2 regions of the Micromonospora sp. ATA51 genome follow, and region 1 is predicted to be linked to the other one. Evidence: riboswitches for the same ligand, from Rfam matches in the RefSeq annotation. Region 1 holds a riboswitch; the other holds the start of a gene.
What was found. Region 1 has a riboswitch for S-adenosylmethionine ahead of JNW87_RS24905 (aminotransferase class V-fold PLP-dependent enzyme). Riboswitches for the same ligand answer to the same signal wherever they lie in the genome.

Region 1 (7,539 bases):
CGCTGCCGCCGTTCTGGTACACCACCCGGCCGGACGTGGCCCGGGGCGCCCTGGAACGGCTCGGGAAGAGCTGACGGGAGCAGGCGGACGACCCCGTCGGCCGTCCGCCCGCTCCCTCCACATGGGTCGCTGACCGTCCCCGTCGGTCAATTCCGGTCAACTCAGGGCGCCTGCGAGGCGACGACCACCGCGTCCGGCGGGGTGTCCGGCACGGTCCGGGCGGCGAGCCGCCGAACGGCCGTGTTGAGCACCGCGATCAGCGGCACCGCGACCAGCGCCCCGGTGATCCCGGCGAGGACGACGCCGGCGGCGATCCCGATGATCACGGCCAGCGGGTGGATGGCCACGGCGCGCCCCATGATCAGCGGCTGGAGCACATGCCCCTCCAACTGCTGCACGCCGATCACCACGCCGAGGATGATCAGGGCCTTGATCGGCCCGCTGTCGACCAGCGCCACCAGCACCGCCACGACGCCGGAGAGGGCCGCCCCGACGATCGGGATGAACGCCCCCAGGAAGACCAGCGCGGCCAGTGGGAAGGCGAACGGGATGTCGAAGACGACCAGGAAGATGCCGATGCCGACCGCGTCGATGAAGGCGACCAGGACGGTGGCCCGGACGTACGCGCCCAGCGTCGACCAGGACGCCCGGCCGGCGTCGTCGACCTTCCAGCGGGCGGCGACCGGCAGCAGCCGGACCAGGAACCGCCAGATCTGTTTGCCGTCGCGGAGGAAGAAGAAGGTCGCGAAGAGCACCAGGATGGTGCCGGTGAGCACCTCGGCCAGGGTGGCCGCGGTGGAAAGGGCACCACTGGTGACCTTCGAGGTGTTGCCGTTGACCCAGCCCTGCGCCTCGTCGATGTACCGGTTGAGCTGGCCGTCGGAGAGGTGCAGCGGCCCGGTCTTGAGCCAGTTCTGGATCTGCCGCACACCCTCCGACGACTTCTCGCTCAGCTTCGGCACGCCCTGGATGAACTCGTTCACCACCAGGGTCAGCGTGCCGACCACCGCGGCCAGCCCGCCGACGAGCACCACGCCGTCGCCAGCGACCGGGGGAAGCGGGCCTTGAGCAGCCAGCCGACCGCGGGGGCGAGCAACGCCGAGAGCAGCAGCGCCACCGCGAGCGGAATGATCACGATCCGGATGGTGCCGACGATCTTGAGCAATCCCCACGTGACGAGCCCGATCACGATCAGGCGCCACGACCAGGCGGCGGCGATCCGCAGCGCGTGCGGCACGTCGGCGTCGTCCCGGCTGGAGGTGGAGTTGTGCATGGTGGCCGGCGCTTCCGCGCCCACCACCGTCGCCGAGGGCGGCGCCACCGGACCCGGCGAGGCCGGCGAGGCCGGCGAGGCCACGCCCGGGTCGTCGGGCTCGTCCGCCGGGTCGTCACGGCGCGCGCGCACCGACTCACGTCCCGACTCGTACGCGTGACGGAGCCGTCCGCGTACCCGCTCGAAGCGGCTCAAGCGCACCTCCCGCAAAGCTGGCCCGCCCACGACACAGGGGGGCAGGATACGTCCGTCCGTCCCACCCTAGGCCGGTTCCGCCACACATTGCCCCCGCTCGACTCCGCTCAACCACCGCACGATCGACCGCGGCGCACGCGGTAGCGTCTTCGCGTGACCGCCGACCAGAACCTCGACTCCGGCCTGCCGATCCGCCTGCTGCACGACCGCGTGCTGGTGCGTATGGAGGGCAGTGAGGGCGAGCGCCGCTCCACCGCGGGCATCGTGATCCCGGCGACCGCGGCGGTGGGCAAGCGCCTCGCCTGGGCCACCGCGGTGGGGGTGGGCCCGCACGTGCGCTCGATCGTCGCCGGCGACCGGGTGCTCTTCGACCCCGACGAGCGGTCCGAGGTCGAGCTGCACGGCCGCGGGTACGTCCTCCTCCGCGAGCGCGACGTGCACGCCGTCGCCGCCGAACGGGTGGAGCACGAGCCCACCGGCTCGACCGGCCTCTACCTCTAGGCCCTCCCCACCCGGACGTCGTTTGCCTTCCTTCCCGACGGGAAGCCAGGCACCTCCAGCGCCCTGGGGAGGGACGATGCCGGAATTCCTGAAGAAGCTGCTGCTGTGGGGCTTCGTCGGCTTCCTGATCTACTTCATAGCGTTCCGCCCGGACGGCGCGGCCCAGATGTTCAAGGGGATCGGAGCGGCGCTGATGGCCATCTTCCAAGGCCTCGGCGACTTCATGACCGGCCTGATGACCTGACTACCCGCCACCACCCGCCCCGCGTCGGCGGTCGGCGATCAGGTGCCGGGGGGCCAGGGCGCGGCCGGTCGCGGGCCGTACCAGCCGGGCGGCCGTAGGCGGCCGGGAAGGCCGGGGGCGGCGGCGGGGTGAGCACCACCGGAATCGGCACCACCGGCTCGTCGGGCGCCGGCACCGCCCGCTGCGACCCGTCCGGGAACCGCAGGTGGTAGCGCTGCCGTCCCAGACCCCCACCGGCGTCTGCGGGTCCCGCCCCACGAAGAACGACCGGTACGCGCTGATCGCCTCCAGCAGCTCCCGTTCCTCCCGGGCCGTCCGGTCCCGGTCGGCCTGCTTGCGGTCCAGCCCGCGGCGCATCCCGTCGCGCAGCAGCGCCAGCCGGGTGGCCGCGAACTGGTAGCCGCGCATCGCCTTCACCCCGCCGTCACCGGCGATCCGGCGGGCCCAGGTACGGGCCGCGTGCCGCCGGCCCAGGCTGCCCAGCGCCGCCACCTCGGGCGGGGTCAGCCAGCCGGCCCGCACGTAGTCCGGCAGGGTCCGCTCGGTGAGCCGCCCCTCCCAGGCCCGCAGCCAGATCGCCAGGCCCACCATGCCGAAGAAGATCGGCACCATCACGCCGATGTAGCCGTACAGGGCGATCAGCGGCTGGCCGGTGGCCGCGGCCAGCGAGGGCAGCAGGTTCCAGGTGCCGTGCAGCATCATCGCCAGCAGCAGGCCGGCGATCGGGGCGAGCACCCGGACCCGCCGGTCGGCGGTCCGCGCGGCGATGCCCAGGCCCACCCCGGTCATCGAGGTGAACAGCGGGTGGGCGAACCCGAAGATCAGGATCCGGACGATGAAGATGGCGATCACCTGGCGGGCGCCGGTCGCCGGACCGTACTCCTCGACGCCCGTGCGGTAGCCGTACCCGCCCAGGTAGAGGATGTTCTCCACCATGGCGAAGCCGATCGCGGAGAGCCCGCAGTAGACCAGGCCGTCGGTGATCCCGGACCACTCCCGGCGCCGGAAGATCAGCAACAGGATCGGCCCGAGCGCCTTCGTCAGCTCCTCGATGAACGGGGCGACCAGCACGGCGGTGAGCGCCGTGGGCAGCCCCCAGTCCTTGAACAGCCCGGCGAACGTCTCGTTGACCAGCAGGGAGACGGCGGTGGAGACGAACGCGCCCCAGGCGAAGCAGAAGATCAGGTACTTGAGCGGCTCGGGTTCGTAGCGGTCCAGCCAGAGGAAGCAGGAGACCAGCACCGGCACCGGCAGGACCGCCGCGACCACGCCGACCAGCAGCGCCTGGGCGCCCAGGCTCTCGCCGAGGGTGAAGACCATGAAGACCGCCCCGACGGCGATCAGCAGGACGACCCCGGCGAGCGCCAGGAACCGCCGCCAGCCGAGCCGGCGCAGCGGCATCCGGGGGGTCACCGACCCCGGCGGCGGGGCGGCGGGCGCGGTCGGCGGCGGCGGCGGTCCGCCGGGCGGGGTGTCGGCCATGCGGTCAGCGTAGTCACCCGTGACCCTCTGGTCCGGCCGCATTCCGGCCGCTATGCTGCCGATAGGTCACGAGCGCCAGCGTCAAGCCCCGGCTTGCTGGCCGGCAACCCTCGTCGAGTTCGCGGTGGGGTGCCCCGGGTGATGACCGGGCCCAGCCCGAACGGCGTGCTGGGCAAGCGCGGACCCCGTCCCGGTGCCCACACCCCGGGGTCCCCTGGACCCCGGAGGTTCCGGCATGACCATCACCCTCGTACCCTCGCTGCGCCCGCTGCCCGCGCTCCCGGACCGGCCGGCGGACGCCGACCCGCTCGGCGTGCTCGGCGTACCGGGGCAGATCAACCTCGACCACGCGGCCAGCGCGCCGTGCGCGCGAGCCGCGGCCGACGCGGTGGCCGAGCTGCTCCCCTGGTACGCGAGCGTGCACCGCGGCGCCGGCGCGCTGTCGCGACGCTGCACGCTGGCCTACGAGCGGGCCCGGCAGACGGTCGGCGACTTCCTCGGCGCCCGCGCCGACGACCACGTGATCTTCACCCGGAACACCACCGACGCGGTCAACCTGCTGGCCCGGGCGCTGCCCGCCGGCACCACCGTGGTCACCTTCGCCGGGGAGCACCACGCCAACCTGCTGCCCTGGCCGCGTGGCTCGGTCCGGCTGCCGGTGCCGGAGAGCCCCGCCGCGGCGTCCGGGCGCTGGACGCCGCCCTCGGCGAGCTGCGCCGGGTCGACGCCGGGAACGAGCCGGCCCCGCGGTCGGCAGCCCCGGCGACCAACCCGGCCCGACCCGGCCCGCCGGTGCTGGTCGCGGTGACCGGGGCGAGCAACGTGACCGGCGAGCGGTGGCCGGTGGCCGAGCTGGCCCGGGTCGCCCACCGGCACTCCGCCCGGATCCTGGTGGACGCCGCCCAGCTCGCCCCGCACGCGCCGGTCGACCTGGCCGCGCTGGACGTGGACTACCTGGCGCTCTCCGGCCACAAGCTGTACGCGCCCTTCGGCGCCGGGGTGCTCGTCGGCGGTCGGACTGGCTGGACGCCGCCCCGCCGTACCTGGCCGGTGGCGGCGCCACCGGGCACGTCGGCGCGGCCACCCACGACGTGCGGTGGACCACCGGCCCGGCCCGGCACGAGGCCGGTACCCCCAACCTGCTCGGCGCGGTCGCCCTCGCCGCGGTCTGCGCCGCGCTGACCGAGGCCGACCGGGACGCGCTGCACGCCCGGGAGCAGCGACTGCTGGCCCGGCTGCGGGAGGGGCTCGCCGCCCTGCCGCACGTCGTGGAGCTGCGCACCTTCGCGCCCGAGGCGCCCCGGGTGGGCATCGTCTCCTTCGTGGTGGCCGGGCGGGACTCCGCCGAGGTCGCCGCCCATCTGGCCACCGCGCACCAGATCGGGGTCCGGGACGGGCTCTTCTGCGCCCACCCGCTGGCCCGGCGGCTGCTCGCCGAGGCGGCCGCGCGCAGCGGCCGGCGGGACCTGCCGCCCACCGCGCTGCGGGCCAGCATCGGCCTCGGCAGCACCGCCGAGGAGGTGGACCGGCTGGTCGCCGCCCTGGCCGCGGTCGGCTGAACGGGGTCACCCGAGCGGGGGCGCCGTCGGCGGCTTCGGGGCGCCCTCCGGCTCGGCCTGGCCGCTCGGCGGCTGTTCGGTGTCGCCGAACGCCTGTCGGACGAGCCGGTTCGCCTCCTCCTGCTCGATGCCGGAGGCGACTATCAGGTCGCTGGCGGTGGTACGCACCTGGGCGATCACCACGCTGCCGGAGAAGCCCACCCCCTCCGCGTACGCCCGGCCGGCCTCGCTCACCGCGCGCAGCGACCACTCGCGGGCCTTTTCCGGCTCCGCGCCGACGGCGAACTCGTGCCGGAGCATGCGGACCGACTCGGCGAGGTGGGCGACCGAGTCCGGCATCGGCTCCGGGATCGGCTCCTCGTCCTCGATCAGGGTGACCGAGCGGCGGATCAGGGTGCCGCTGTTGCGCATCGCCCGGTCGATCGGGTCCGCCGCCTCCGCGTAGTGGGTCAGCTCGTCGCGGCGGTGCCAGCGGGCCGGGGAGAGCGTGGCGGTCTCCTTGGCCCCCTCGATCGCCTCGCTGAACCTGGCCAGCTCGTCCTTGTTCTCCCGGAGCCGTTCCAGCGCCTGCTGGGCGCTCTGCCGGTCCCGCTTGCGCAGCGCCTCGGCGCTGACGTCCAACTGCTCGACGAGCAGGTCCAGCGCCGGCCGGGCGGCCCGGTTGATCACCCGGAGCGGGTTGAGCGGCAGCAGGATCGCGGTCACCACCAACGCGATGCCACCGCCGATGAACGCGTCGACGAAGCGCGGTATCTCCAGGTTCTGGGTGGACGGGCTGAGCGTCACGATCAGCACCGCGGTGGCGGCGGCCTGGATCACGACGGCCACGCTCGCACCGAAGAAGATGGTCAGCAGGATTGCGGTCGTCACCACCAGCCCCAACTGCCAACCACCGGCGCCGAGCAGATAGATCAGGAGGTCGCCGAGGGCCACCCCGACCGCCACCCCGATGATCAACTCCACGGTACGGCGCAGCCGCTGGCCGACCGACGCGGCCAGCGTGCCCACCGCCGAGATCGGCGCGAAGACCGGCTGCGGATTGCCCAGGAGCTGGTGGGAGATGACCCAGGCCAGCGCGGCGGCCAGCCCGGCCTGGACGGCCAGGCCCAGCGCCGACCGGACCCGGTGCAGCCGGTCGTGCAGCGTGGCCTTGCTCCGGTGGCGCAGCTGGTCCGCCGCCTCGGCGATCCGGGCCGCGTCGACGTCGACCACCCCGTCCTTCAATCCGGCACGACGCAGGAGCGGAGGTCGTCGGTCCCGGGCCACGGCCATGGCGGGGACTACCCGCGTCACCCCCGGTGAATCCTCGCCATGCGGCAGACTGCACCGGGTGGGAGAGCTGATCGCGCGGTGGCGTGCCGCCGTCCGGGGCGCCGGGGCGACCGACCCGGCCGGGGTGGACCGGGCCGGGGAGCGGCTGCTGGCCGGCTGGCGAGAGCCGCACCGGCACTACCACACCGCGGATCATCTGACCGCCGTGCTCGACGTGGTCGACGGCCACGCGGCGCTCGCCCGCCGGCCCGACCTGGTCCGGCTGGCTGCCTGGTGCCACGACGCGGTCTACGACTCGCGAGCCGGCGGCGACGCCAACGAACGGGCCAGCGCGGCCCTCGCGGGCGACCTCCTCGCCGACGCCGGGCTGCCGGCCGCGGCGGTGGCTGAGGTGCGCCGGCTGGTGCTGCTCACCGCCGGGCACGTGGTGGCCGCCGACGACCCGGACGGCGCGCTGCTCTGCGACGCCGACCTGGCGGTCCTGGCCAGCCCGCCACCCGTGTACGACCGTTACGTCGCCGCCGTCCGCCGCGAGTACGCCCACATCCCCGACCCCGACTTCCGCGCCGGAAGGGCGAGGGTCCTCGAATCCCTCCTGGCCCTCCCCGCCCTCTACCGCCTCCCCATCCTGCACACCCGCTGGGAACCCCGCGCCCGCACCAACCTCACCCGCGAACTCAAAACCCTCCGCCCCTGACCCTCGCCGCCCCTCTCCCCGTCGATCTTGCAGTTGGGGCCCCGGCGAACCGGGTGAATCAGCCCAACTCGGGGGCCCGAAGTGCAAGATCGCGGGAGGGGTGGGGGCCGTGCGGGCGGGTGAGGTGTTTGGGGCGGCGGAGGTTGGCGTCGCGGAGGAGGCGGACGATGTCGCGGCTGGGGACGACCTGGGCGCCGAGCCAGACGGCCACGGGGAAGCGTTCGGCGGGGATGTCGTAGTGGTCCCGGTCGAAGCCACGGCGGGGCGCGCCAAGCGCCTCGGCGAAGGCGTGCAGCTCGGCGTAGGAGACGTCGCT
Region 2 (7,539 bases), on a different contig from region 1:
CCACGCTGGTCCGGTGCGGATACTCCGGGCGGCCGACGCGCAGCGTGTGGGCCACGTCGGCGAGTTCGGGGGTCCCGTCGGTGACGGTCTCCAGGTGCTCGGCGAGCTGGCCGACGGCGCGCTCCAGCGCGGTCGCCGTCTTCGCCGAGACCCGCATCAGCCGGGTACGGCGGGGGGGCGGCGACCGCCGGGCGGCGGATGCCGGCTCGGGTGCCTCCTGGAGGATCACGTGGGCGTTGGTGCCGCCGATGCCGAACGAGCTGACCCCGGCCCGCCGGGGCACCCCGCCGGTCTCCCACTTGGCCAGGGCGTTGGCCACATAGAACGGGGTCTCGGCGAAGTCGATGGCCGGGTTCGGCCGCTCGTAGTTGAGGGTCGGCGGGATCAGCCGGTGTTCCATCGCCAGCACCGTCTTGATCAGGCCGACGATGCCGGAGGGCTGGCTGAGGTGGCCGATGTTGGACTTCACCGAGCCCAGCGCGCACCACCCGCGCTCGCCGGTGTGCTGCCCGTACACGGCGGACAGCGCGGCGACCTCGATCGGGTCGCCCATCGCGGTGCCGGTCCCGTGCGCCTCGACGTACGTGATGGTCCTCGGGTCGATCGCGGCCGTGCCGACCGCCTGAGCGACGGCGGCGATCTGGCCGTCGACGCTGGGCGCCGTGAACCCGGCCTTCTGCGCGCCGTCGTTGTTGATCGCGTTGCCGAGCACCAGCGCCCGGATCGTGTCGCCGTCGGCGACCGCGTCGGCGAGCCGCTTGACCAGGGTGACCCCGACCCCACTGCCCCACACCGTGCCGTTCGCCCCGGCGTCGAAGGGACGGCAGTGCCCGTCCGGGGAGGTGAACCCGTCCATGCCCAGGTAGCCGATGCCGTGCGGCATCTCCAGGTTGACCCCACCGGCCAGCGCCATGTCGCATTCCCCGTTGCGCAACGCCTCGCAGGCCAGGTGGAAGGCGACCAGGGAGGTCGAGCAGGCGGTCTGCACGGTCAGGCTGGGGCCGCGCAGGTCCAGTCGGTAGGAGGGTGTGGTGGTCACGTAGTTCGGCGAGTTGCCGGTGTTGATGGACACCATGCTGCTCGGCGAACCACTGACCCGGCTGTTGTGGAGGATGTTCTCCCACACGTAGTGCTGGCTGCCGGTGCCGGCGTACACGCCGATCGCCCCGTCGTAGCGGGCCGGGTCGTACCCGGCGTCCTGCAGCGCGGCGTAGCACGACTCCAGGAACAACCGGTGCTGGGGGTCCATCACCTCGGCTTCCCTGGCCGTCATCCCGAACAGCCCGGCGTCGAACTGGTCGAACCCGTCGATGATCGGCGCCCGGGAGACCCAGCCCGGATCGTCCACCTCGGCGAGCTTCGCGCCCCGGGCCAGCTGCTCCTCCCGGCTGAACGAGGTGACCGACTCGACCCCGTCCACCAGGTTGCGCCAGAACTGCCGGACGTCGTCGGCCCCGGGCACCCGGGCGGCCACCCCGACGATGGCCAACGGCTCGACCCCGTCCTCGGGCAGGATGTCGGTGCGGTTCTGGAGGACCACGATGATTCCTCTATCTCGCGGGGCCGCTGACGCGGCGGGACGGTTGACGACGGACAAGACTGCGGGGCCCGGCCGGCGGGATGGACCAGGTCACGGCTCTGCCCGCCCGGGGCTGCCGGTGGGCCGCCGCTGCTGCCGGCCACGCGCCCGGGCCCGGCGGTCGGCCGCGCGCTGCAGGGCGAGGTGGATTCCGTCGCTGTTCTCCGCGCCGTCCAGGAACGCGGCCAGCGCGCGGACGTTGGGATAGCGGAACAGGTCCACCAGGGCGATCTCCCGCCCGGTCGCCTCGGCGAGCCGGTGCTGCACCTCGGCCATGGCGATCGAGTGCCCGCCGAGGTCGAAGAAGCTGTCGGCGGCGCCCACCCGGTCGACGCGCAGCGTCTCCCGCCACTTCCCGTCGGCGGCGGCGGTCTCGCCGTACACCCGGGGGCTGGGCGACTCGGGGTAGGCGGACCAGTAGCCCCGCTCCGTGATCGCGGTCAGCGCGCGGTTGAGGGTGTCGGCGTGCCTGTCGTACAGGGGGTGCGGGGTCTCCGTCATGCCCGCCATCATGCAACAGAAAGCCCCGCGATCAGTAGGGCCGTGTCACATGTCAGATCGTCAACTGCCAGTCCGTCCAGGCGTCGACCGGGCGGAAGCCCAGTTGCTCGTTGATCGTGATCATGTGCCGGTTCTCCGCGGCGTTCCAGGTGTCGATCGCCCGCAGCGCCGGCTCGTGACCGAGCACCCAGCGCAGGTTCTCCGCCTTGGTGAGCAGGCCCAGCCGGTGTCCCCGGTGCGCCGGGTCGACGATGGTGATCTGCTGGAACGCGTGCCAGTCGGCGCTCGGCCCGAGGTCGATCAGGGTCCAGGCGACCACCCGGCCGGTCGCCTCGTGCACGGCGGCGTGGTGGTAGCGGCGGCGGCCCCGGGCGTCCAGCGCCCGTTCGGTGCCCCGCAGCCGCGCGACGTCCACCTGCTCCGGCTCCCACTCCAGGTCGCCCAGGGGCGCGTCGGTCATCAGCCGGCCGTCGAGGTAGGCCACGTCGGCGGCGTACTCCTCGGGGGTGTCGCCCTGCCAGCGGACGACGCGGTAGCCGCTGGCGTGCGCCCGGGCGCCGGCGGCCAGGGCGTCGAGCACGGCGTGGTCGAGCCGCTCGGTCGCCAGCCGGCGGCGCACCTCGGCGAGCACCGGGCGGGCGCCCACCGCGGCGGCGAACGCGCCGCCCGCCTCCGGTCGGGCCACTCCCCCGGGCAGCGCCGAGACCGCCATCCCCATCACCCGCTTGCGGCCGTGCTCACCCAGCAGCCGCAGGCAGTGCTCGTGCAGCGCCCGGCCGACGCCCCGCCGCCGGTACCCCGGATGGACCACCAGGTCGACGGTCGAGTTGTCGGTGTTGTCGAGCTGCGGCAGGTCCAGCCCCAGATAGCCGGCCGGTACGCCGTCGAGCCGGGCCAGCGCCCAGCGCGGCGCGTTGCCCGGCATCGGATGCCGGACCACGGCCTCGAAGCGCCGCCGGCAGAACGGCGGGAAGTCCGGCAGGTCCACCTCGTTGGCCGCCGCGCCGATCCGGTACGCCTCGTCGATCGCGGCCTGGTCGGCGGCGTCGAACGGCGTGATCGTGATGCCCATGCCTGCGAGGGTGCGCCGGAACGACGATCGGGGCCAGCGAATTAACGCTGGCGACCGCGACGTTGGTCGGGAGGGACGATCGCACAACGCCTCTGGCGCTGGGTCGTAAGAACAAAGTCTCCGGCGAAACGCCCTCCCGCACGGAGCATCTTGCGCCGTCCGAATCCTGCCGTCAAGTCCTTAGCGGCGGGTTTTCTACACTCACAGCGAAAAGCCAGTTACCCGGCGGATCCGCCCGATCCCCCGTCCGGGCGATCCGCCCGTCCGCCGCCCGGCCTGCCGGCCCCCGGCGATCCGCCTTCGGCAGGGCGCGGTGTCCGGGCGCGAACAGGCCGCGACATGCCGCAGGGGGGCGCGGGCGGGACGGGGTCAGGCGAGGAGGCCGGCGTCGCGGGCGGCGCGGAGGGAGGGCTTGATCCGGTGGGTGGGGCCGACCTGGGCGGCGACGGCGTCGAGGGTCTTCAGGCCCTCGCCGGTGTTGAAGACGACCGTCTCCGCCGTGGGGTCGAGCCGGCCGGACTCCACCAGCTTGCGCAGCACCGCCACGGTCACCCCGCCGGCGGTCTCGGCGAAGACGCCGGTGGTCCGGGCGAGCAGCCGGATGCCGGCGCGGATCTCGTCGTCGTCGGCGTACTCCATCCAGCCGCCGGTGCGGCGGACGGCCTCCAGGGCGTAGAGGCCGGCGGCCGGATCGCCGATGTTCAGCGACTTGGCGATGCCGGTCGGCTTGACCGGGGTGATGGTGTCGCTGTCGGCGTGCAGCGCGGTGGCGATCGGGTTGCAGCCGGCCGACTGGGCGCCGAAGACCTTCCAGCCGCCGGCCGGCGCCTCGACCAGGCCGATCTCGACCAGCTCGGAGAACGCCTTGTCGATCTTGGTGAGCAGCTCGCCGCTGGCCATCGGGATCACCACCTGCGCCGGAATCCGCCAGCCGAGCTGCTCGGCCACCTCGTACCCCAGGGTCTTCGAGCCCTCGGCGTAGTACGGCCGGACGTTCACGTTGACGAACGCGGTGTCCTCGAACTCGTCGGTCTCCACCAGCTCCCCGCAGAGCCGGTTCACGTCGTCGTACGAGCCGTCGATGGCGACCAGGTCGCCGCCGTAGACCGCGGTGGTGACCACCTTGCCCTGCTCCAGGTCACTGGGGATGAAGACCACCGACGGCACCCCGGCCCGGGCGGCGTGCGCGGCGACCGAGTTGGCCAGGTTGCCGGTGGAGGCGCAGGCGTACCGGGTGAAGCCGAGCGCCCGGGCGGCGGACAGCGCCACCGAGACGACCCGGTCCTTGAACGAGTGGGTGGGGTTGGCGCTGTCGTCCTTCACCCAGAGCGGGGCGGTGATGCCCAGTTCGGCGGCGAGGTGCGGGGCGGCGACCAGCGGGGTGAGCCCCGGGTTCAGGGTCACCCGGGTGGCCGGGTCCTGGCCGGCGGGGAGCAGGGCCGCGTACCGCCAGAGGTTCTTCGGGCCGGCCTCGATCTGCTCCCGGGTGACGGCGGCGAGCGCGGCGGCGTCGTAGTCGACCTCCAGCGGGCCGAAACACTCGTAGCAGGCGTGCTGGGCGGCCAGCGGGTAGCGCGCGGAGCAGGCGCGGCAGACCAGGGCGCGGGCCGGGCTGAGGGTGGTGTCGATGCCGGTGGCGGCGGGAAGCGTCGACGTCATGTCGAGGGGTTCCTCTCATCTTTCCCCGCATCGCACCCTGCGGCGGGGACGGAATTGGCACCTGCCCGCTCCTCGCTCGTCGTCGAGCGTGCGGGTGGTTGCCGGGGCGTCGTCGGGCCGTATCCCTCAGCCCCTCTGGATGAGGTATGCAGTTGTGCCGCCGAGTCTATGCACTCGCGCCGCGCCTGCCGAGCGGGCTTCCCACGGTGTGAGCCACTCCCGCTCACCACCGTCAGGATCCGCACGACTTCCGGGAAGTGGAGGCCTCCTCCGCCGCCGGATGCCCCCGCTTCCCGTAACTCGCAGCTCCGCCTACCTCAGCGCGCCACCACGGCGATCGGGTCGACGACGGCCGGCCGGTCGGTGACCGCCCGGGCGGGCACCGCGCCGGGGGCGGTGGCGGCGCGGGAGCGGGTCGCCAGGTTGGCGCCGATCAGGGCGGCGATGGTCAGGGCCGCGCCGACCAGTTCCACCGCGCCGGGCCGGTAGCCCCGGACGGTCTGCACCACGAAGGTGGTCACCGGAACCAGGTTCATGAACAGGGCGGCGGCGGCCGCGCCGAGCCGCTGCACCCCGGTGTTCCAGGCGAGCACCGCGAGGACGGCGGCGACGATCACGGCGTACGCCAGCTGCGGGGCGACCGCGACGAGGTCGGCGGCGGCCGGCAGGTGCTGCCAGCCGGCGAGGTCGGCGGTGGCGCTGGCCGCGAGCATCGCCGCGGTGCCGGCGACCGCCGTGAGGGTGGTGTAGCGCAGCGGGGACCAGCCGGTGAACCGGCTCGCGCCGTGGGTGTAGACGGCCCAGCCGAGCACCGCACCGATCATCAGCAGCCCGCCGACGCCGAACTGGCCCAGCCCCTCGAGCCGGCCCCGGGTGATCACCAGACCGACGCCGACGAGGGCGACCAGCGAGAACCCGAGCAGCACCGGGCGGGGGCGTACGCCGTCGCGGACCCAGCGGACCAGCTGGGTGACCAGCGGGGTGGTGGCGGCGAAGAGGGCGATCTGCTGCGGGGCGGCGTGCCCGAGCGCCAGGTTGGTCAGCACGTTGAACCCGGCGAAGCCGAGCACACCGAGCGCCACCACCTCGACCGCCCGGCCGCCGGAGCGCAGGGCGGCCAGACCCTCCCGGGCCAGCAGCAGGGCGAGCAGGACGGCGGTCGCGAGGACGTACCGGGCGGTGGTGAGGTTCAGCGCGTCGACCCGGGTGAGGGCGCTGGCCAGGACCGGGAACATGACCCCCCAGCTGAGCACCGCGAAGAGCGGGAAGGCGGCGTGACGAGAGCGCATCGCAGCTCCTATGTTCGAGTACCGTCGAACCAACGGCACCGACTCTAGGAGGTTGTTCGACGCATGTCGAACAAGGGTTACACTGGTCACATGGAGCTGCACGAACCCGAACTGCGCGACGTACCGGTCACCGCCGTGCTCGCGGCGCTGGCCGACGACGTACGGCTGCAGATCGTGCGCGCCCTCGCCGAGGGCGGCGAGTACGCCTGCGGCACCTTCGAGTTCGGCGTGTCCAAGGCGACCCGCAGCCACCACCTGAAGGTGCTGCGCGAGGCCGGCCTGACCCGGACCCGGGCCGCCGGCACCAGCCGGTACGTGCGACTGCGCCGCGACGAACTCGACCGCCTCTACCCCGGTCTGCTCGACGCCGTCCTCACCGCGCCCACCCGCTCCTGACGCTCTCCCTCGACGTCCACCGTCGAGCTGTAGGTCAGCGTGATGAGTCGGTAGCGACTGCCGTTCCCATCGCCGGGGTCGACGTTGCCGCTGACGCCGGAGACGGTGCCGTTGTACTGCCAGGAGCGGTCACCGGCCGTCTGGCATCGGCGAACTTCTCCGCCCGCACCTCGGCAAAGGCCCAACTCATCTGCGGTTCCACCGCCCAGCCGAAAAGCCGGCGGACGATCGGGGAGGCCAGGATTCCCGTCGCGAGGACGGCGAGAGCACTGATGGTCAATACGCCGGCGAAGGAGTTGACGAACGGCGAGTTCTGGAACCTGTAGGCGAGCGCGATCTGAACGATGAACCCATGCAGCAGGTAGGTGTACTGGGTGCCGCTCGCGAGCGGGGTGAGCAGATTGCGGTTCGAAGGCACCAGGGCGAGAAAGGCGACACTGAGCACGAGCGCGGCCGCCGTCAAGCCGAGTGCGCCGGCCGCCCACGTACCCCAGCTGACGTCCAGTTGTGCGTGCCCGTTGTGCCGGTAGAACCAGCCAGCGGGCAGCCGTGGGGCGTAGTGGTACACGGTGATCAGGGCTGCGGCGAACACCAGGACGGCGGCGGGGCGCAGCCATCGGGTGTCACGGATCCATTCGAGGTGTTCGCGCCGGGCGGTGAGGCCGAGCACGAAGAATGGGAGGAACTGGAGGATCCGGGCCAGGTCCAGTTCCCCGGAGAGCGAGGCGGCGCCCGAGGCGAGCATGACGCCGGTCGCCACCGCGACCGGTGCGCGCAGGTTGAGCCAGAGCGGGGCGGAAATCCGCCAGACGAACAGGGCAACCAGGAACCAGGTCAGGTAAAAGGGCGTGACCAGGTCAATCGGGTTGGACTCGTCCAGGCGGTAGTTGTTGTACAGCTGGTATGCGGTGGCGAAGATCAGGTACGGGACCAGGGTGCTGGTGAGGAGTCTGCGCAGCCGGCCGGGGTGAGAGGCGTCCTGGGCGAAGGAGCGTGAGAAGTAGCCGCTGATCATGACGAACAGTGGCATGTGGAAGGCGTAC

Region 2: linked by a shared signal. The riboswitch ahead of thrC (threonine synthase) and the one ahead of JNW87_RS24905 (aminotransferase class V-fold PLP-dependent enzyme) in region 1 are both predicted to bind S-adenosylmethionine.

Annotation. Positions count from the first base shown of each region.
Region 1 is NZ_JAEVHJ010000191.1:4,680-12,218, reverse strand. It holds partial or broken gene JNW87_RS24930 (ATP-dependent DNA helicase) at 1-74, shown strand, start outside; partial or broken gene JNW87_RS24925 (AI-2E family transporter) at 162-1,273, opposite strand; gene JNW87_RS24920 (co-chaperone GroES) at 1,622-1,969, shown strand; gene JNW87_RS24915 (hypothetical protein) at 2,046-2,213, shown strand; partial or broken gene JNW87_RS24910 (PrsW family intramembrane metalloprotease) at 2,252-3,737, opposite strand; SAM riboswitch class IV at 3,760-3,880, shown strand; partial or broken gene JNW87_RS24905 (aminotransferase class V-fold PLP-dependent enzyme) at 3,931-5,254, shown strand; gene JNW87_RS24900 (FUSC family protein) at 5,261-6,520, opposite strand; gene JNW87_RS24895 (metal-dependent phosphohydrolase) at 6,585-7,223, shown strand; gene JNW87_RS24890 (DUF4031 domain-containing protein) at 7,282-7,539, opposite strand, start outside.
Region 2 is NZ_JAEVHJ010000016.1:11,975-19,513, reverse strand. It holds gene JNW87_RS05105 (type I polyketide synthase) at 1-1,540, opposite strand, end outside; gene JNW87_RS05100 (acyl carrier protein) at 1,631-1,918, opposite strand; gene JNW87_RS05095 (GNAT family N-acetyltransferase) at 2,133-3,152, opposite strand; gene thrC (threonine synthase) at 3,522-4,811, opposite strand; SAM riboswitch class I at 4,824-4,957, opposite strand; gene JNW87_RS05085 (DMT family transporter) at 5,129-6,100, opposite strand; gene JNW87_RS05080 (helix-turn-helix transcriptional regulator) at 6,191-6,496, shown strand; gene JNW87_RS05075 (acyltransferase family protein) at 6,531-7,539, opposite strand, start outside.